Regions from separate parts of the Paenibacillus sp. EKM206P genome, predicted to be linked through region 1. Evidence: riboswitches for the same ligand, from Rfam matches in the RefSeq annotation. Region 1 holds a riboswitch; each other region holds the start of a gene.
What was found. Region 1 has a riboswitch for cyclic di-AMP ahead of G9G53_RS24105 (3D domain-containing protein). Riboswitches for the same ligand answer to the same signal wherever they lie in the genome.

Region 1 (6,617 bases):
CTTTAATTGCCTCAGGACTGGATACAGAAAGGTTCACCTTCGCTGGTTTTCCACCACGGGAGAAAAAGGACCTGGAGAAGCTGTTGCTATCGTTTCAGGTATCTCACGGCACAATTATTTTTTATGAATCGCCTCATCGTATTGTGAAGACATTGATGGTGTTGAAGGAAACATTAGGTTCACGCAAAGTGGTGCTTGCGCGTGAGCTGACCAAGCTGCATGAGGAATGGGTACGAGGAACCGTGGAGCAATGCCTTGCTAAACTAGAGGAAAATCCACCGATTGGTGAGTATTGTCTAGTGGTTGAAGGAAAAGACGAAGAGGAAGAAGAACAGGAACGTCAGGCATGGTGGCAGTCCTTATCTTTGGAGTCCCACGTCGCACATTACGAGCAAGAGGGACTTACACGCAAGGACGCAATGAAGCGTACAGCCACAGATCGTGCAATCTCCAAGAGAGATGTTTACAACGCACTCTTATGAATATCTGCCTAAACAAAAAAGGGCCTTCCAACGGTTGGGTTCAAACCGTGGAAGGCAACAAGGAGTGTATATGAAAAAGGTTAGAATTAACAATATCTGATAAGTCTATTATATACTAAAATTCTCAGTTTGTCACAGGTGTTGGGATTTCAGAAATGCAATCTTGGCAAACAATTTTCCCTTTGAAGTAAATTACGTTCTCAGCATTACCGCAGAAGATACAAGCAGGCTCGTATTTTTTAAGCATGATGCGTTCGCCATCAACATAAATTTCCAACGCGTCTTTTTCCCCGATTCCCAGGGTACGGCGCAATTCGATTGGAATAACAACACGTCCGAGCTCGTCGACTTTTCTTACAATACCAGTGGATTTCATCATAATAAATCAGGCTCCTCTCGCCGTTTAAAATAATATAAGTGTCATGATTCGACAAAATTTTCTCTTTTCTGATATTTACTATACCAACGATTCCCAAAACAGTCAACCTAAAAAATGTAGTAACAGTCTGATTATGCAAAAGTATTTAGATTAAAGAGCTTTACTCATGTGCATTGCCTTATCTTATTGATGATTTATTCAATTTGTCGATTTGGAAATGTCGAAAAACTATAATTCGACATATTACGACAAAGAATGTCGAATGAGGGAAATGCTTTAGGATTTTATTGTATTTTAATCCATTATTCCGAATATTAAAGGAGCTGATATCTTGCACCAGCCACTCAGTGAAGAAAAAGTATTTAAAGACCCGGTACATAATTACATTCATGTTCAGGATACTGTGATATGGCGGTTGATCAACACGCCGGAGTTCCAACGTTTACGCCGCATACGGCAGTTAGGCACATCGTATCTTACGTTTCATGGAGCGGAGCATAGCCGTTTTTCACATTCATTGGGCGTATATGAGATTACGAGAAGTATTATTTCTCAATTTGAACGTGGAGATTTCCCAGATTGGCCGAAAGAGGAAAGGTTGGTTGCTCTGTGTGCAGCTCTATTGCATGATGTGGGGCATGGCCCATTTTCACATTCAATTGAGGAAGCCTTTCATATGAACCATGAGGATTGGACATGCCGCATTGTACTGGGAGACACGAAGATCAACGCCGTGCTACGGCAAGTCGACGAGAAGCTTCCACAAAAGGTGGCTGCGGTTATAGCCAAAACGTATGATAAGCCGATTGTTGTTAACTTGGTGACCAGTCCGCTAGATGCCGATCGTATGGATTATTTGTTGCGGGATGCTCATTCGACAGGTGTCAACTACGGCACGATTGATTTGGACCGTATTTTACGACTGTTGCGTCCTCATAATGGGAGAATTGTTGTGAAGGAATCAGGCATGCATGCAGTAGAGGATTATTTAATGTCACGCTATCAGATGTATTGGCAAATTTATTTTCATCCTGTAACACGCAGCTCGGAGATCCTTTTACGTAAAATTTTCAAGCGAGCAAAGGAATTGTTTAAAAACGGATATGAGTTTGGTTTTCTGCTGGACCCGCTGCCGGATCTGTTGAAAGGAGAGCTTACAGTAGAGCAATATCTAATGCTCGATGAGTCATTAATTCAGACCGTATTTAGCCAGTGGAAACGAGAAAAAGACGAAATTTTAAGTGATTTGAGCAGCCGCTTTATGGACCGTAGATTGTATAAATATGTAGAGATTGAAAATATGGATACAGATACCATTGACAGTATTCGGAAAGCTTTGGAAGAGGCTGGTTTGCACCCTGAATATGATTTTGAAATTGATTTTCCGACGGATCTTCCTTATGATGTGTTTCGGCAGGGTGGCTCGACGGACAACCAGATTTTACTGCTTGGACGTCAGGGCGAGGTGAGTGAAATATCCGAAGTTTCGGAAATTGTGCGCTCCATAAGTGGTATCCACCGAGGAAAATATCATATGTATTTTCCCCAGAATAAATTGAACGCGGTAAAAGACAGGCTTCCTGCCGAAATAAGGAATTATTTTGTCAAAGAATAGACAACTATATAGAAATGTAAGTAAAAAAAGGAGATGTAAACCTTGGATTTATTCGACACTCATACTCACTTGGATGCGCCACAATTTGACGAAGATCGTGAAGAAGTTATAGCACGTGCTGTCGAATCAGGAGTAACGCGGATGATCAATATCGGATTTAATCGTGAGACCATTCCATCCACCATGAAATTGGCCGAGACGTATGATTTTATTTATGCGGCAGTTGGATGGCACCCACAGGATGCGATTACAATGCAAGAGGACGATTTAGAATGGATTGCATCGTTATGTAGTCATAAGAAGGTCGTAGCCATCGGAGAGATCGGTCTGGATTATTATTGGGATACATCACCGAAGGATATTCAGCATCGGGTGTTTCGAAATCAAATTGGTCTGGCTCGTGAGCTCAAAATGCCCATTGTTATTCATAACCGGGATGCCCATGAAGATATTGTTAGGATTTTGCGTGAGGAAAAAGCGAGTGAGATTGGCGGAGTCATGCACTCCTTTTCTGGGAGCTGGGAGACAGCCAAAATGGTGCTGGATATGGGATTTCACCTTTCCTTCGGTGGTCCAATAACGTTTAAAAATGCCAAGCAGCCAAAAGAGGTGCTCGCACAGGTGCCACTGGACCGTCTGCTCATTGAAACGGACGCGCCCTACCTGACGCCGCATCCATTTCGCGGGAAGCGAAATGAGTCTGCGCATGTGAGACTGGTAGCAGAGGCTGCAGCCCAAATCAAGGGGATTACAGTGGAGGAATTAGTGTCAATAACGACCCAAAATGCCTTGGAACGATTTGACATTCAATAAAAAAGCGAAGAAATCGATCAAAATAAAGAGATAGACGAAGCTAATCATGAATTTGTTGCAGGAAACTCGAGAATATTACAATATTTTAACCGAATATTTTGAAAAATGTACTTGAAACCTGCTTTACAACATGCATAGAAACAGGATATCATCTTTTCAGTGAATTGTTGTTTGAATGTAAACATCAACAAGTCATTTCATGAACCAGTCTCGCTGAGTCCCTTTTACAGGGAACGGGGGAACCGATATGGCTTACAGTACGTCCGGCGTATGTGCAAGAAGGGAACGTCCCTTCCGCCAGCCGGCTCGACCTAATTTCTTTTCCCGGATGGGATTGAACAGGTGGAGGAGCCGTATTTCGATTTCTTTCTGGGTCTTCGGGGTGAATGTGAAGGCGACCGCCATGAGCGGTTGACCCAAGCTAGGGCGACTCTCTACGTCCGAACCCGACAGCTAACCCCGTAAGCGTAACAAGAGAGAAGCCATCTCGTGCATGAGTTTTCCCGCATATTCACACATGCCGGAAGCCACGAAAGAGCTCTCTAGTCTCTTTCTTTGGCTTTTTTTGTTGTGAATAAAAGAAAATCTGTCATCATACTGTGGTTAAACAGGGGAGGACAGCATGCCGCGAAGACGGGTACATGGTGCAGGACAGTCGCAGTTTGGGCTTGTCTTGTAGAAAATCTGTTATAGTCACGTCAAATCTCAACTATGTCATACTCCAGACGGCGGGCTATGTAAGGAGGACGGAGGAAATGGGCATTTTCCAAAAAGAGGAGACCCATGAGTCACGCTCATCCAGCATGTCTTACGTATTGCGTTGGAAGCAAGAGAATGTGCGCCAGGCTGCTTTGGTTGCTATTTTTCTAATCGCGCTAACGATTATGATTTCAATTCTGATGTACACGCAATCTAAAAAACAAGTCTTTTTTGTCATTGATGGCAAGGCATCTGCGGTAGAAACCCGGGAATCCAAGCTTCAAGATTTGCTGAGCGAGCATTCCATTTCACTTCAGCCGCATGATACAATTTCTATGCCGCTAAATGGAGCAGTACAGGATGGGGACCGCGTAGTCATTAAACGTGCCAATCAAGTTAAAGTATCTTCAGGCAATGAGACGAAAAAGCTGTACACAACAGAAAATACAGTAGAAGGTGCCATTCGTACCTCGGGCTATAAATTATCGTCAACGGATAAAGTTTATCCTGCGTTGGATGCCTCTGTTTCGTCTAACATGGACATAAAAATCGTCCGTGTGAAGAAACAGCAGGTCGAACAGAAAAAACAGGTGCCTTATCAGGTCATCAAAACGGCTGATCCAAGTCTTTATAAAGGCGATAATCGGGTCATTCAAAGCGGCAAATCGGGTGTGGTAGTCCAGCACGTTCAAAAGGTATATCATGATGGAAAGTTGGTATCCAAACAGCTGGTTAACAAGGAAGTTGCACAGAACCGTGTGGATAAGGTTATTGCGGTAGGAACGAAGAAAAAGCCGGTCGTTCTTGCTGCTTCCGTCGGTCCCAATGATGCGGTTAAGACAACAACGGTTAGTTCGGGCAGTGCTGTCCGTAAAGCAGGCGTCAATTTTAAATATAGCAAAGTTTTACAAAATGTCTCCATGACGGCGTATTCCTCACAGGAGCCAGGTATCGGTACACGTACTGCATCCGGCACGCGCGTGACGGAAGGCCGTACCATCGCTGTCGATCCGAGTATAATTCCAATCGGCTGGTGGGTGTATATCGAAGGGGTGGGCTTCCGCCGTGCGGAGGATACCGGTGGCGCGATTAAAGGCCACAAAATCGATGTGTATTATGAGAGTTTGAGCCGAGCCAACCAATTTGGTCGTAAGCACGGTAAAACCGTATATGTTATCGGACCGGTAAAGCCTGAAATCAACTAAAACAGGTTGTGTATGTTGAGGGCAATGCGATAGTATTAACAACATAGTTATGCCATGCTAAGAAGAGGATATCCTCTTCTTATTTTGTTTTCAAAAGCAGGGAAAGATAAATATAGCTTGCTGTGTAGCAGTGGAGGGAAATGCAAATGATCAAGGAAGTGATCGTGGTAGAGGGCCGGGATGATACGGTGGCCATTCGCCGCGCTGTTGAAGCGGATACGATAGAAACTGGCGGCTCAGCCATTAATAAAATGACGCTGCGTAAAATTGCATTGGCGCAGGAGCGGCGGGGGGTCATCATTTTAACCGATCCCGATCATGCAGGGGAGCGCATCCGTAAGATTATCGCTTCCAAGGTACCCGGCTGCAAGCAGGCCTTTATACCCGAGGCAGAAGCGACGCGCAAAGGAGATATTGGTGTGGAGAATGCCTCACCGGAAGCGATCAGACACGCTCTCGCACGGGTTCATACGACAGTAGAAGGCGCCGACCCGCTGATTGAGTGGGCGGACCTGATTGATGCTGGACTTATCACCCACCCCAATGCTGCTGCACGCCGTATGGCCTTAGGGAATGTGCTGGGTATTGGTTATTGTAACGGAAAGCAGCTACATAAACGGCTCTCTGTATTTCAGATCAGCCGCGAGGAATTTGCCGGAGCGCTGGCACAAATTGAAAGTGAAGGATTGTGATATCCGTATGACAGGAATTCAAGATATAGCAACACCGCGGCGTACAAAGGAAATTATTCAACGGCACGGTTTTTCGTTCAAAAAGAGTTTGGGACAAAATTTCCTGATTGATCAAAATATTCTCAATAAGATTGTGAATGCTGCCGGATTGGATGAGACGAAGGGCGCACTTGAGATTGGTCCTGGGATTGGCGCTTTGACTGAGAAGCTGGCGCAATCGGCCAAGGTAGTTACCGCTGTCGAGATTGACCAGCGGCTACTGCCAATTCTCGAAGAAGTGTTGGCCCCTTATGAGCATGTGAAGGTACGTCATGGAGACGTGCTGAAGCTGGATTTACGCGAGGTGTTTGCAGCTGATTTTGCAGACGTGAGTAAAGTAAGTGTCGTGGCTAATCTGCCGTATTACGTTACTACACCGATTCTGATGAGGCTACTGGAGGACAAGCTCCCTTTGGAGAATATCGTCGTTATGATCCAAAAAGAAGTGGCTGAGCGTATGGCTGCGTCTCCTGGAACGAAGGATTACGGTAGTCTGAGCATTGCAGTACAATATTACAGCGTACCTGAATTAGTCTGTATTGTACCGAATACAGTATTTATTCCCCAGCCAAATGTGGAGTCTGCAGTCATTCGGTTGCGTGTACGGGAAGCCCCTCCGGTGGAAGTGGTGGATGAGAAGCACTTCTTTGAAGTGGTTCATGCTGCTTTTGCCCAGCGTCGTAAAACGATTTC
Region 2 (6,617 bases), on a different contig from region 1:
ACGTCAGGAAGTCAATGAAGCTTTGGCAGAAGACTTATTTTATGCACTGGGTACAGAGCCCACAATCACTGTAGGGAGTGGCGTTGTGATCTATGAGCCGGAGCAGCATCGTATCTATGTACTGATTGGGGACGAGGAGCTGACGTCAGTCCCTTTGATTTGAGGTCCGTCTTATGGATTTATCAACGGGGCCGTGGTAATATGTACACCAATATATCGTAGTTTTGGCCGTATTTAAGCGGTCGAAAGGCTTCCGTATAAACGGGGAGGAGTTCGTAACATGCCTTTTACACAAGAAGAGATTGAAGCACATCTGGAGAAACTGGAGGGCTGGGAGCTGGAGGAAGGACGTTGGATCGTTCGGAAATATAATTTTTCCAGTTTTATGAAAGGGATTGCATTCGTGGATGAAGTTGCCGCTATATCTGAAGCATTCAATCATCATCCATTTATTACGATTGATTACAAGACCGTGACTCTGCGTTTGACCTCTTGGGACGATGGCGGTATTATGGCCGTGGATATTAAGGAAGCCCAACAATATAATGAAGCTTTTGAAAAAATGCGTAGCAGTCATTGAGCTTGTAATGATCTGTCGTATGATGATAAAAGCGCCTTCGCTATACAACATCGTGGTTGTATGCCGAAGGCGCTTTTATCATAGAACCTGGGTTGGGTGCTCGGGACGATATACCATACAATAAAATGGTTTCTTCCCGTCGGGGGTCTGGCGTTCATAGGTATCTGTAAGCTCAAATCCAGCCGCCTTGTAGGCCCGGATAGCGCGCCCATTCCAAGTAAGCACCTCTAGATCAATTTCATTCTTCGGGTTGCGTCGTTGGGCTTCCTCTGCAATGGCACGGACAAAATCAGAGCCTTTGCCATGTCCGCATCTTTCAGGATGCATGCCAAGACCTAGCCGGGTCACACCGATCATAGGAAAATATTGAGCAAATCCCATCAGCTTGTTCTCTTCATCCAGTACGGCAACATATTGCTCTTGGCGAAGCGTGGGACTTCCAAATTCGACCTCAAGCGCCTTCATTTGTTCCCAGGGGAGCCAACCGTATATGTTATAAGGTGGATCATAGCGCCACTCACAGATTGCAGCCGCTTGATGCTCGTCCATCGGTACGATCCGATAGTTGGATATTGAGGCCGGCATGTGTTCCATCCTCCTTTTACAGGTGCTTCAATCATTAACAACAGATTGTAGACAAGTTGCAGGGGAATAGCAAGCGTGTTTATTTTATACCCAAGACGGGTATACATTCAATAAGAAGGAATTACTGCTCATATGCTCCCCCAGCGGTGACGGTAAAACCGACGATGTTCGCTAAAATTGAAACCTTTTGAGGTGTCAGTTCGTCAGTAAAGATAATCATTGCTGATGTTGTGGACATAAAAAGCCGCAATTCGATTCCGGCAGAATCAAATTGCGGCTAGAGTTAGCTTGCTGTGCGTTAGTTATTCTACGTTGTCGTCATCAGGAATATCTGAAGCTACAGAATGGTAAGCGTCTGTGCTCATAATTCTTTTTGCACCGACATAGCGGTTAGCGTAATAATTTTCGTTCAGTGAGCTAACTACTACACCACGTGAAGTCGAGGAGTGGGCAAATTTCCCTTCACCTACGAAGATACCTACATGGGAAATGCCTCTTCCTGTGGTGTTGAAGAACACCAGGTCCCCAGGCCTCATTTCATCGCGGGATACAGAAGATCCCATTTTGAATTGTGATCCAGATTGATGCGGAAGTTTAATTCCCAGTTTGTTGAATACATACATTGTGAAGCCGGAGCAATCGAATCCCTCGAGTGTAGTGCCTCCGCTTCTGTAGTTCGTTCCTTTGGCATCTTGGATGACCTGGTCCATCTTGGAGTCTGCAAATGCACTGCCGCCACCGAATGTAAAAGATGTAAAGGCAATGGCAAGACTCATAGCTGCGATCGTTAGCTTCTTCTTCAAAAAAAATATACCCCTTCCAATGCCTGCGAGGTTAGCTTAAGGATTCGGTAGAAGGTTCCCCTATGACCACTCTGTTGCGAGATCAATTCACCCAAACTGGTTCCCCCGCTTCCTAGGTGCCAGGAATTAGGCTTTACTTAAGATGTGCACCTTGGAGAGCAGTATTCACAATAACGATATTTTTGAGATAAAGGTTACAATAAAGATTACAAAGTTGTTACTATCAGTTCACTGCGATTATTGTAACAAAGTCGGCTGGCTTTGGCAAATGTTTCATTGCAAAAAGTTACAAAAAAAATCTGCTCCTAATGTCCCAGGAACAGATCTTGTTAACAGTATTCAGTTATGTGCCGTTTGCGCGGTTATGCATAAAGTTTTTTCGACAGACGGAAATGAAGTGATTAACATAAAGGAAGGGCTTAGCTTCTACTGGAGATATCGGTATGCCATAGTCTGTACTGCGAACTGATATGCCACAGCCTGACCAGACTAGTAACAAAATGATACGATTGTTGGAGAATGAGCGCGAGCATGCCAGTCCAAATCATTGCCACGGTGCCAAATAGACCGAAGACCAGCAGCACACAAGCACCGAGCAAAAGGGATATACCGACAGCTGGGAGAAGCTGGCGAAAGAAGGCGAGCAGGGACGATAGTATGGCGTGACCACCGACAGTGCCTAGTTGCATATACAGGATGCACTGCCGAATGAACCATCCGTATGCCATCCATCCCATGGCATAGGGCAACAAGTGCAGCAGGTAAGAGGGAGATTGAAGCGTACCTGCTACAATAGGGTAGAGTCTCGGTACTACCCAAAAGGCGGGAATCAGCAGCAGTCCCAACTCGATGATGTAATACAACAGCGACGACATGCCATGGCGTTTCATACCTTTGAAAAAGGACAGGCTTTGCGGCTCAGTCGCATCGGTATGCAGGCTTTGATATATTCCGGCTCTAATGAAGGGAGTGATTAGTATGCGTAGTACAGTCGCCCCTAGTAGTATCCACAAATACACATGTACTTCCCGGCTGTCCATCAGAGCAATCTGGCTCTCCATCCAAAACAAGGTCTGTCCCAGCTCGTTTTGACCCTGATCAGGATAACGGAGCAATAGCGGGATAACGGCAGACTGCACCAGTCGATAGAGAAACACCCCCCACAGTAGTCGATACAGAAATAAAATGATAACGATATAGAATCGTATGCGCACCAGCGCCCAGCCCTCTTTTATAACAGTCCGCATCTATAGACACCTCACCATGACAGACTTCCAAGCAGTGTCTCCAACAGCTTGGTTACACTTATACTCCAACGGGTTTGTTGCTTTTCGTCCAATTCGGCTTTTAGGGTATTGTTAATATGCTTGTTCTCCAGTGCAATGGTATATAGGGGATCAAGGGTTACATAGGAAACGGGAGAAGTACTTTTGATCCGAAAAGTTGTGCTTTTGCCCGCACCGTCCCAAGCCTTGAATTTCGTGGTTCCATCCTTGAAGGTAAATTGGACAGGGATCTTGGGATAATCCGCCCCTTTTTTGCTGACCGTCACGACTGCTTCATATCCATTCTCCAGCTTGTGGTTTGTGATGTGATCCACTGAAAAGTCCGCCATCTGGCCGTCATATACATACTGTTCAAAATAGTGGCTCCATGAGCGTCCGGTGACTCTCTCCACGATACGTTGAAAATCCTGTGAGGACGGATGCTTAAATCGGTACGTCTGGACGTAGGTCCGCATAATGCGATCCATTTTTTTTATACCCACCTGACGTTCAATGCCCCGTAGTACCAGCTTGCCTCGAGAGTAGGCATTTTGCGCGTACTCAGCAGCCGAGCCGTACTTCCATGACTCACGGTTTAGCGGCTGTGGGGAGGATACCTGTCCCGATTGTAATGGCAAGTTGGGGGTAAGCCCATATTCTTGCTCCATAAGTCGCTCCTCTGCATAGGAGGTGAAGCCTTCATCCAGCCACGGCTCCTCAAATTCATTATTGGCTACCATTCCATAGAAATATTGATGTCCAATCTCATGAACTAATGTCCGTTCCAGACTATAGCCAGGATTGAGATTACCCGCAGCAGCGGCCGTGATGAGTGTCGGATACTCCATGCCGCCAGCTCCATTGCCTGATTTAGGTGGAACCACGATGGACAGGGTGGAATATGGATAAGGCCCGTACCATTTGCTGTAGTACAAAAGAGCGGCCTTCGCTGCGCTCATATAGCGTCCTTTGAGCTCCTTGTGCGATGGGTCAAGGTAGAGCTTGATTTTGACACCAGGGACTTCAGCAGAAGAAAAGGGTTCTTCTACGGCTACAAAGTTGGGTGAAGCGGACCAGGCAAAATCGTGTACATCATCGGCATAAAATTGATATATTTTTTGTCCGTTCTGTCGGACGGCACCACGGGTGGGAAATCCGGTCGCTGCTACGATATGAGTTTCAGGCACCCGAATCCGTACGCTGTAAATTCCAAAATCGGCATAAAACTCGGAGTTACCATGATACTGGTGGAGGTTCCAGCCCTCCTCGGCGCGTCCACGCTGTCCTGCAGTCTCGTAGACACTGAGCTTCGGGAACCACTGTCCTGCCATTACAAAATCATCTGTCCCACCCATACGAGCAAAGATGGCAGGCAGTTTTACCTCAAACTTCATATATAATGTGATTTCTTCGCCACCTCGTACTGGCTTGGGTAGACGCACCTTCATGAGCGAACGGTCGCCTGCGTTACCGTCATCTGGCTGCACATATTGGATGCGATGCATGAGGGATAAACCGTCTTCTGTTTTTAGTTCAGTCAGCGTCATAGAGCCAAAGCCGTCTTTGGGCATGGTGTCTCCGCGCAGCTTTCCACCGGATTCCTTCATAAAGGTGGTTTCCATGGAAGAGAAGGCGTTCGGGTATAGATGAAGATACAGATCATTCACGGTTTTCTTGCCCGGATGTTTCCAGGTCAGTGTCTCAGTGCCTCGCAAAACCTGTCCCTTTTCCAGAGATACATCAATGTGGTACTCTACCACCCGTTTGCTGAGGATTTCTGTAGCGGGTTGTGGAGGGTTCTTGGGCAGGTCAGGCAGGATGTTTGCCCCTAGAGGCTTGCCCACATTTGGGGCAAGCGCAGACTCAGACAGGGAGCCGTATAGTGGTTGGCCTATGGACTGCGGGTCGGATTGCGATTGGGGCTGCCAGGCAAACCATAACGTCCCTGCGAGGAGACCGAGGGCTAGTGTAGACAATAAAACGATTTTAGTGCGTGCTGGGGTCATACAATGGATACCTCCCGTTGACAAGCATCTACAGCATGTATATGTTTGCTTTCAGGAGATTATTAGTTAAAATATTTATAGTGTAGAATGAGTGTGAAGACGGAAAATGGAGGTCTAGTGACGCATGAGTGAAAATCAGCCGGACGGCAAAAAACAGATTGCACTGAACATTGTCAGTGGCAAGAGTAAACATAAGGGTTTCGGCGCAGGCTCAATTGACCTGAACAGCATGTCACCGGTCATCATTGACCGAGGAGAGGCGAAAATTGATATCGGTGCCATGCATGCCAAAAGTAAAGTAGAACGTGGTATCAAGTTCTCTACGAATAAAGAGGACGTACCGAACGGACGCCAGGTATGGCTCGTATGGGTAGCTGTGGACCGTACAGCCGAAGGACGTATGTACGGCGGCGCCACCGCCTGCGAGATGCTGATTGACGACGAGGCCAAACGCGGCTGGAAAATCCTCGCCGATCACGTCAACCGTATGGATTACGCGCTCAAGCGTCGTTTCATGCTGGAGGATCTCGGCAGCGAAGATAAGGCAGCGCTCAAAAGCCTGCTCATTTCGCATAACGAGGAATGGTGGGACGCTTCGCCTGAGGAATTGAAGCAAGCGCTGGAAGGGTAGGCCAAGCGTTAACACGATTCCAGTGTACACAACTGCTTAAAGAGCAGTCGGCAGTAAGGTTCAGAAGTAGACCGATACCTTGGTTGGGGGCGGTCTACTTCTTTTTCATGTAGGTAAGCAATGCTGAATGAACATGCCAAACATGATCATCAAAGAAATTGCTGGAAAAGTATACTATAAAAAATCTGTTTTTAAGAGATAAACACTTAAATCCGCAATTTGTTAGAGCACCTCCAAGTTACATGAAAATTATTGTAACAGATATGTAGTTATGAACTGATAGCTCCTTGACATCCTGGAAAGGCATTCACTATAATTCAGATAGAAATCGCTTCCACTCTTCTTTCTATTCATTTTGTGGAACCGGTTCCTTGAAAGATGTAGTTAAGTCCTATTTACTGTTTATGAATGTAATCTCTAAATAAGGTGGCATCGTTATGTTTAAATGGTTGAAAAAGAAGGCGGCTCCTCGTATTGAAGAATTCGAAATGATAGCACCAATCAAAGGAAAAGTGGTTTCCCTGGAGGAGGTTCCAGATCCTGCGTTCTCTACGAAAGCTATGGGGGATGGCATCGCTATTCATCCGTCTGAGGGTAGGGTCACCGCTCCTTTCGCGGGAAAAGTTGCCCATGTCATGGAGAAAAGTAAGCATGCTCTGATTATTGAACATGAATCCGGCGTACAAGTTTTGATACATGTCGGGATTAATACCGTCTCTCTCAAAGGACAAGGGTTTAATCCTCATG
Region 3 (6,617 bases), on a different contig from region 1:
GAAATCGCTTCTTTTTTTGATGCGAGTCTGGACTGGATTATGCTGGGTCGAGATATACAGGGTGAGGTGCTAAAGGAGTCGCAAGACCCTTATTTTTTTGACGCTTCAGGGCAACTGAATTGCCAGGAGGAACCGCTTAGTGAGGCGGAAAGAAATTTTATACTTGAGTATATTGAATTTACCCGCTTTCGTAAAGAGAAAAACCAGCGCAATTCTACTATGGGGTAATGGTTGCTTAGGATTTGATGGGGATTACTAATGAGTAAGGCTGAAAAATGAAAATTATTTTTGAAAAAGTTACTGTTTCGGAGGGGAAACATTTTGGGAGATCAAACTATTTATCAGCGGATTGAAGCTTTGATTAAAGATCGGGGAATGACCAAGAAGGCATTTTGTGAAAAACTTAAAATCAGTTCAGGGAATCTCGGTGATTGGAGAAGGGGGAAAACAACGCCGGGTACCACTCATTTAATTCAGATTTCGGACTTTTTTAATGTATCGCTCGATTGGTTAATGAAAGGGATTAAGCCGGGAGAAGGCGTACTTCAGGAGCAGAAGGCTGCTTATTTTTTTGGAGTGATGGGGCCACTGAATTGCCAGGCAGAGGATCTTGAGACGGAAGAACAGAATTTTATTTTAGAATATGTTGAATTTGCGAAATATCGTAAACAAAAAAGTGAGAAGGATAAAACAAAGCCGGAATGATTTTTTGGCTAAAGATTGTCTGGGTTGAAAACCCGTAAACGAACTGGAGGGGTTCGCTTTACGGGTTTATTTGGTTTCTTGGTGATATGGAATGACCTGTATGTAACTGGAATGCTTGTTGGATTTAGAGTGGTGATGCCTCCTTATAATCGTTATCGTCGATGTTCAGAATTGCAGCAACTTGTTTTCTGTACCTTTGTGCTTTGCGGGTGCCGTGAATCAGATTGGACAAGCGTGAAGGCGGAATATTGTGAGTCTCACAAAATGTTTTCTGATCCAGTCGAAGTTCGACAAGCCGTTGTTTGATGGCCCACCCGAAGGAGGTGACAGGCATTTTGTTGTTCAAAAGAAATCGCCCCTTACGGATTCTTACGGAATAATTGGTGTGTTATAATAATCATCAGTAAACATGTTAGAATTAACCATCTGAAACTATGATACACTTTTATACGTGTTTTTACAATCGTAAATACGTTATTTTGTCAAATTAATTACTTAGTTAAGTGCCAAGTGGTTCTGATAATCCGTAAGGGGGCAACATTAATGCATAGTTCAGCAAGCGGTTATCTTTATACAGGACGGTATTATTATCGCTCATATATGTAAGTTAAAATAATTATAATATTTTTGTTTACAAATAGTTGATGAGAGAGTATAATAAATCTGTTGCCTCAATACATTATGATTTGCGGTCGTGGTGGAATGGCAGACACGCTATCTTGAGGGGGTAGTGGGCGTACGCCCGTGGAGGTTCGAGTCCTCTCGACCGCATTATATGCAAGACCTAGTTAAAAAAGCATCCTGACACGGTTTACGTGAAAGGGTGCTTTTTTTGTTAAGTATTTTTCGTTATATTCTTTAGTCACGGAAGCCACGGTTGCAACAGGTCGTTTATTAACTGTGATAATGAAGAATGTCAGTTTTGCTGCAAAAGCTTCTCTATATCTCCCGCCAGCTTATCTGGCGTGGTTTGCGGTGCATAGCGCTTAAATACGTTACCTTCTCTTGTAATTAAGAATTTAGTGAAATTCCATTTGATCGCTTTGGACCCTAATACCCCCGGAGCTGTTTGGGTCAGGTAGCGAAATAAGGGGTGTGCTTGATCGCCATTGACATCTGTCTTGGCGAACATCGGAAAGGTGACACCATAATTGATCTGGCAAAACTCGGAGATCTCCTCATTGGAACCTGGCTCTTGTTTGGCAAACTGGTTGCTGGGAAATCCCAAAATTTCGAGCCCCTGTTCATGATACTGGTCATATAGCTCTTGTAGCGCTTTGTATTGGGGGGTTAACCCACATTTGCTGGCAGTGTTCACGATAAGCAGAACGTTCCCTTCAAATGTGGATAACGGAATTTGTTTCCCTTGCAGGGTTTGCGCATCATATTCATAAACGGTCATAGCATCTCTCCTCATTCAATATTCAGCAATTAAATTTTAGACAATTTAAAGAAGGGTTGCAAGCCTGGAAAAGCTGTATAAAGCCTTCAGGCGCTGTAAAATCGTATTTTGCTCAAAACAGTAAATCGCACCGCAAATGGAGCGAATTAAGTTGTTTCTTCTTATAAAAGCGGGTTAAATCGGTGTTTAGCTGGTACATATAGCGTATTTTCTTCTCTTTTTACAAAAAAAGGCCAATAACGCTTTACCCTACGCCAATATTGACATGCTTGTCATTTTCAAAAAGGGATGAAAAACAGAGATTAAAGGAGATGTGAGAAGCATAGTTGCATTGTAAGCGTTATTATTAATCTTCTATGCTCTAAAGCCCGATTTATAACCCTGCAGTTGAGCTTTACAGTCTTCCATGCGCGGGTGTATGATTCAAGACGTAATTTCAAATTAACTTGAATGAAGCAACAACGAAATGTCTATAGCGCTGAATTTTGCAGTTGCAAAAGCGGGGGAACCAATCGAGACTGTACGGCTTCGGAAGCCGTGTGTCTCATGGGGTGAATTTTCCGGTCAAGTGCCAGAAATAGGGCGACTCTCACGTCCGAATCCGACAGCTAACCTCGTAAGCGTACAGGGAGAGGCAACAAACCGCCGTGTGCAGCCATGGTTTATTTTATCATGGATATGTCAGAAGCCGGAGGAAAGCCTTTTTCCTTCGGCTTCTTTTTGTTGTCTTTTTATACCGGGAGAGGAGCTACTGATGGAAGGTCGGTTAATTATTGTCACTGCACCGAATGAAGCGGGCAGAAGTTTTGTGAAATTGCTTATTTTCAAAAAATTGGCGTTTGCAGTTCTCACGAATAGCGCCCAGGAGGAACGACAGCTCAAAAAAATGGGTGTGGAGCACATTGTCCGCATCAATACCATGCAAGCGGGAAAATGGAATTTTCCAAAAAAAGAAATTGGTAGTGTGTATTTGTTCGAGAACAGCTTGAATCTGACTTGCCGTTTCCTGCAAATATGTCGACCACTAACATCGGAATCGATCTATGTTATTACACACGGCTGTAATCCACAAGGAATTTATCGGGGATTGGGAGCGGACCATGTGATCTACACATTGAACGGAGAGGTGGGTTTTCTGCTGAACGGATAAGCACTTATGACATAGTTGTTTTATGATTTTATGATGGAATAAGAATGGCGATCTGAGGATCGATACGGAGGGTATAAACATGATGGATATATACATGCTGCTCGTCATGGCTGTGAGTTATGGAGTGATACTGCTGTTTGTACGCTGGTGTGATGCGCAGACCTCTAAAGGAGGACGAAGAGGATGATCGTTATACTCGGGCTTACGGCTATTGTGTTTATGTATTTAATCTACGCACTCCTGAACCCTGAAAAGTTCTAGTCACTTGTAGGGATAGAGCGGGCGAAGAACAACAGATCTGAGCATTAAAGCATCATTGGTAGCAGGTTTTCGCAAACGTGTGCACTTCATAGATGGTCTAATCGGGTCTGTTGTTCCAAACGCAGGAGCATTTTGAAGGAGGAATAGAGGATGGAGCTGCTTCAAATTGGAATTGTGATCGTTATATTGCTGCTCTTGGTAAAGCCAATGGGTACATATATGTATCATGTATTCTCGAATGAACCGAATCGGACGGATCGGATTTTTGGCAGAACAGAAAAGCTGATTTATAAGGTAGTAGGCTTGAAGAAAGTGGAGAGCATGCGTTGGACTACGTATGTTATGAGTTTCATTGCTACGAACGTCGTGCTTGTGGCAATCAGCTACTTGCTGTTGCGTTTACAGGGAATGTTTCCCGGTAATCCGGCTGGAAACAGTAATATGGAAGCATCACTAGCTTTTAATACGGTAATCAGCTTTATGACGAATACGAATCTCCAACATTATAGCGGAGAAAGCGGGCTTACGTATCTGACACAGATGGCGTTCGTCACGATGATGATGTTCACTTCGGCTGCTTCCGGTTTTTCGGTTGCTGCGGCTTTTATGAGAGGATTGACGCGGCGCGGTGAAGGGATGGGCAATTTCTTTCAAGATTTTATTAAAGCTATTATAAGGATTTTCCTGCCGCTGGCCTTTGTGCTTACGCTGGTGCTGGTGGGATTGAAGATACCACAGACGCTACAGCCTACGGCGGATCTTACGACGCTGAGCGGAACACAACAGCAAATTTCTATGGGACCCATTGCTTCTCTGGAGTCCATCAAGCATTTGGGGACGAACGGGGGCGGTTATGCGGGAGCTAACTCTGCGCATCCTTTTGAAAATCCAAGTCCTTGGACGAACGTGCTGGAAATTTTGGCAATGTGGGTAATGCCGGCTTCGTTGCCGTATACCTTTGGATTGTTTGCCCGTAATCGTAAGCAGGGCTGGATTATTTTTAGCTCCATGATGGTATTGTTTCTAATTTTTCTATCCATTACGTATGTGTCTGAGAAGACAGGTAATCCGTTAATCCAGACACTGGGTGTGGATGCTTCTCAGGGAAGCATGGAAGGGAAAGAGGTTCGTTTCGGTATTGGACAATCGGCTTTATTCACTGCGGTCACAACAGCGGCAACGACAGGTTCGGTCAATAATATGCATGATACACTAACCCCGCTAGGTGGCATGGCTGCTTTGGGAGAAATGATGCTAAACGTCATTTTTGGCGGCAAGGGTGTCGGGCTGATGAATATGCTGATGTATGCGATTCTGGGTGTGTTTATATGCGGACTGATGGTCGGGAGAACTCCGGAATTTATGGGAAGGAAAATTGAAGGCAAGGAAATGAAGCTGATCGCCATTGCCATTTTGGTACATCCGTTTCTCATTCTCGTCCCAACTGCGCTTGCGTTTATGAGTCATTGGGGATATGATGCGGTCACTAACCCTGGCTATCACGGGTTGACTCAGGTGCTCTATGAATATGCGTCATCTGCCGCAAATAATGGTTCGGGGTTTGAAGGTCTTTCAGATAACAACGTATTCTGGAATGTAACAACGGGGATGGTTATGTTCTTCGGGCGATATGTATCTATGATTGCATTGTTGGCTGTGGCGGCTTCGTTGAATGCCAAAGCGCCGACTCCGGTGACGACGGGGACACTGCGCACGGACAACAAGTTATTTGGAGCCATTCTGATCGGAGTCGTGCTGCTGATTGGCGCGTTGACCTTTTTACCTGTCATCGTATTGGGACCTGTTGCTGAATTTTTGACCATGTGAAGAAGAAAATGAGAATGGATGAACGGGGTGTTTGACCATGAAGGAACAACGCAAACACATGCTGGACAGAAGCATCTTGAAGCATGCGATCAAGGATAGCTTTATAAAATTAAATCCGATGATGATGATGAAAAATCCTGTCATGTTCGTCGTGGAGATCGGTACATTGGTCGTGCTGCTAATGTTACTGTTTCCCGGTTATTTTGGAACTGACAAGGAAATAGGCTTTAACCTGGCCGTGTTTGTTATTCTGTTGTTTACGTTGCTTTTTGCCAACTTTGCCGAAGCGCTCGCGGAGGGGCGGGGTAAGGCACAAGCTGCCTCTTTAAAAAAATCCAAGCAGGACACGCAAGCTAACAAGCTCGTCGGAAATGACATTCAGGTGGTTAGCTCAACCGAGTTGCGTAAGGGGGACGTAGTTATTGTCTCCCAGGGTGAAATGATTCCAAGCGATGGTGAGGTCATTGAAGGTTTGGCTTCGGTGGATGAATCTGCAATTACGGGAGAATCGGCTCCGGTCATCAAGGAATCGGGTGGTGATTTTTGCTCGGTAACCGGCGGAACGCGAGTGGTTAGTGACCGGATTAAGGTGCGGATTACGACAGAGCCGGGCGAGACATTTATTGATAAAATGATTTCGCTCGTGGAAGGCGCTCAGCGGCAAAAAACGCCGAATGAGATTGCGCTGAACACTTTGCTGATTAGCTTGACGATTATTTTTCTAATTGTGGTGGTTACGCTAGCGCCGATTGCCCGTCATTTTAACATTGATTTGCCTGTTCCTGTGCTGATTTCGTTGCTAGTCTGTCTGATTCCAACCACGATTGGAGGACTGTTGTCAGCCATCGGGATTGCCGGTATGGACCGGGTCACCCAGTTTAATGTGCTAGCCATGTCAGGCAAGGCGGTAGAAGCTTCTGGGGATATCAACACGATGATTCTGGATAAAACAGGTACAATCACCTTCGGGAACCGGATGGCGAGTGAATTCGTGCCTGTAGAGGGCGTGGAGAAGGCAGAGCTAGTGAAGTGGGCAGCGACTAGCTCTATGAAGGATGAGACGCCAGAGGGTCGCTCGGTTCTCGAGTTGATGCGCAAACAGGAGCATACGTTGGATGAATCCTTGGCGGCAGGTGGAACCTTTATCGAATTCAAGGCGGAGACCCGGATGAGTGGTCTGGATCTGGCCGATGGACGAAAGGTACGCAAGGGCGCAGTGGATTCCGTTCGGCAATGGATCGTATCGCAAAATGGCAGTGTTCCAGCCGATCT

Region 2: linked by a shared signal. The riboswitch ahead of G9G53_RS23020 (C40 family peptidase) and the one ahead of G9G53_RS24105 (3D domain-containing protein) in region 1 are both predicted to bind cyclic di-AMP.
Region 3: linked by a shared signal. The riboswitch ahead of G9G53_RS01585 (hypothetical protein) and the one ahead of G9G53_RS24105 (3D domain-containing protein) in region 1 are both predicted to bind cyclic di-AMP.

Annotation. Positions count from the first base shown of each region.
Region 1 is NZ_JAAMNQ010000018.1:80,319-86,935, reverse strand. Features, by position in the region: gene rsmI (16S rRNA (cytidine(1402)-2'-O)-methyltransferase) at 1-482, shown strand, start outside; gene G9G53_RS24120 (AbrB/MazE/SpoVT family DNA-binding domain-containing protein) at 607-861, opposite strand; gene G9G53_RS24115 (HD domain-containing protein) at 1,193-2,476, shown strand; gene G9G53_RS24110 (TatD family hydrolase) at 2,519-3,289, shown strand; cyclic di-AMP (ydaO/yuaA leader) riboswitch at 3,491-3,773, shown strand; gene G9G53_RS24105 (3D domain-containing protein) at 4,045-5,193, shown strand; gene rnmV (ribonuclease M5) at 5,340-5,885, shown strand; gene rsmA (16S rRNA (adenine(1518)-N(6)/adenine(1519)-N(6))-dimethyltransferase RsmA) at 5,893-6,617, shown strand, end outside.
Region 2 is NZ_JAAMNQ010000015.1:76,688-83,304, forward strand. Features, by position in the region: gene G9G53_RS23005 (hypothetical protein) at 1-163, shown strand, start outside; gene G9G53_RS23010 (4a-hydroxytetrahydrobiopterin dehydratase) at 281-580, shown strand; gene G9G53_RS23015 (GNAT family N-acetyltransferase) at 659-1,165, opposite strand; gene G9G53_RS23020 (C40 family peptidase) at 1,468-1,968, opposite strand; cyclic di-AMP (ydaO/yuaA leader) riboswitch at 1,974-2,111, opposite strand; gene G9G53_RS23025 (hypothetical protein) at 2,388-3,215, opposite strand; gene G9G53_RS23030 (M1 family metallopeptidase) at 3,227-5,239, opposite strand; gene G9G53_RS23035 (YwhD family protein) at 5,364-5,870, shown strand; gene G9G53_RS23040 (PTS sugar transporter subunit IIA) at 6,308-6,617, shown strand, end outside.
Region 3 is NZ_JAAMNQ010000001.1:321,283-327,899, forward strand. Features, by position in the region: gene G9G53_RS01560 (helix-turn-helix domain-containing protein) at 1-228, shown strand, start outside; gene G9G53_RS01565 (helix-turn-helix domain-containing protein) at 322-705, shown strand; gene G9G53_RS01570 (hypothetical protein) at 830-1,051, opposite strand; tRNA gene G9G53_RS01575 (tRNA-Leu) at 1,394-1,476, shown strand; gene G9G53_RS01580 (glutathione peroxidase) at 1,622-2,107, opposite strand; cyclic di-AMP (ydaO/yuaA leader) riboswitch at 2,574-2,746, shown strand; gene G9G53_RS01585 (hypothetical protein) at 2,862-3,257, shown strand; gene G9G53_RS26860 (potassium-transporting ATPase subunit F) at 3,441-3,518, shown strand; gene kdpA (potassium-transporting ATPase subunit KdpA) at 3,669-5,345, shown strand; gene kdpB (potassium-transporting ATPase subunit KdpB) at 5,383-6,617, shown strand, end outside.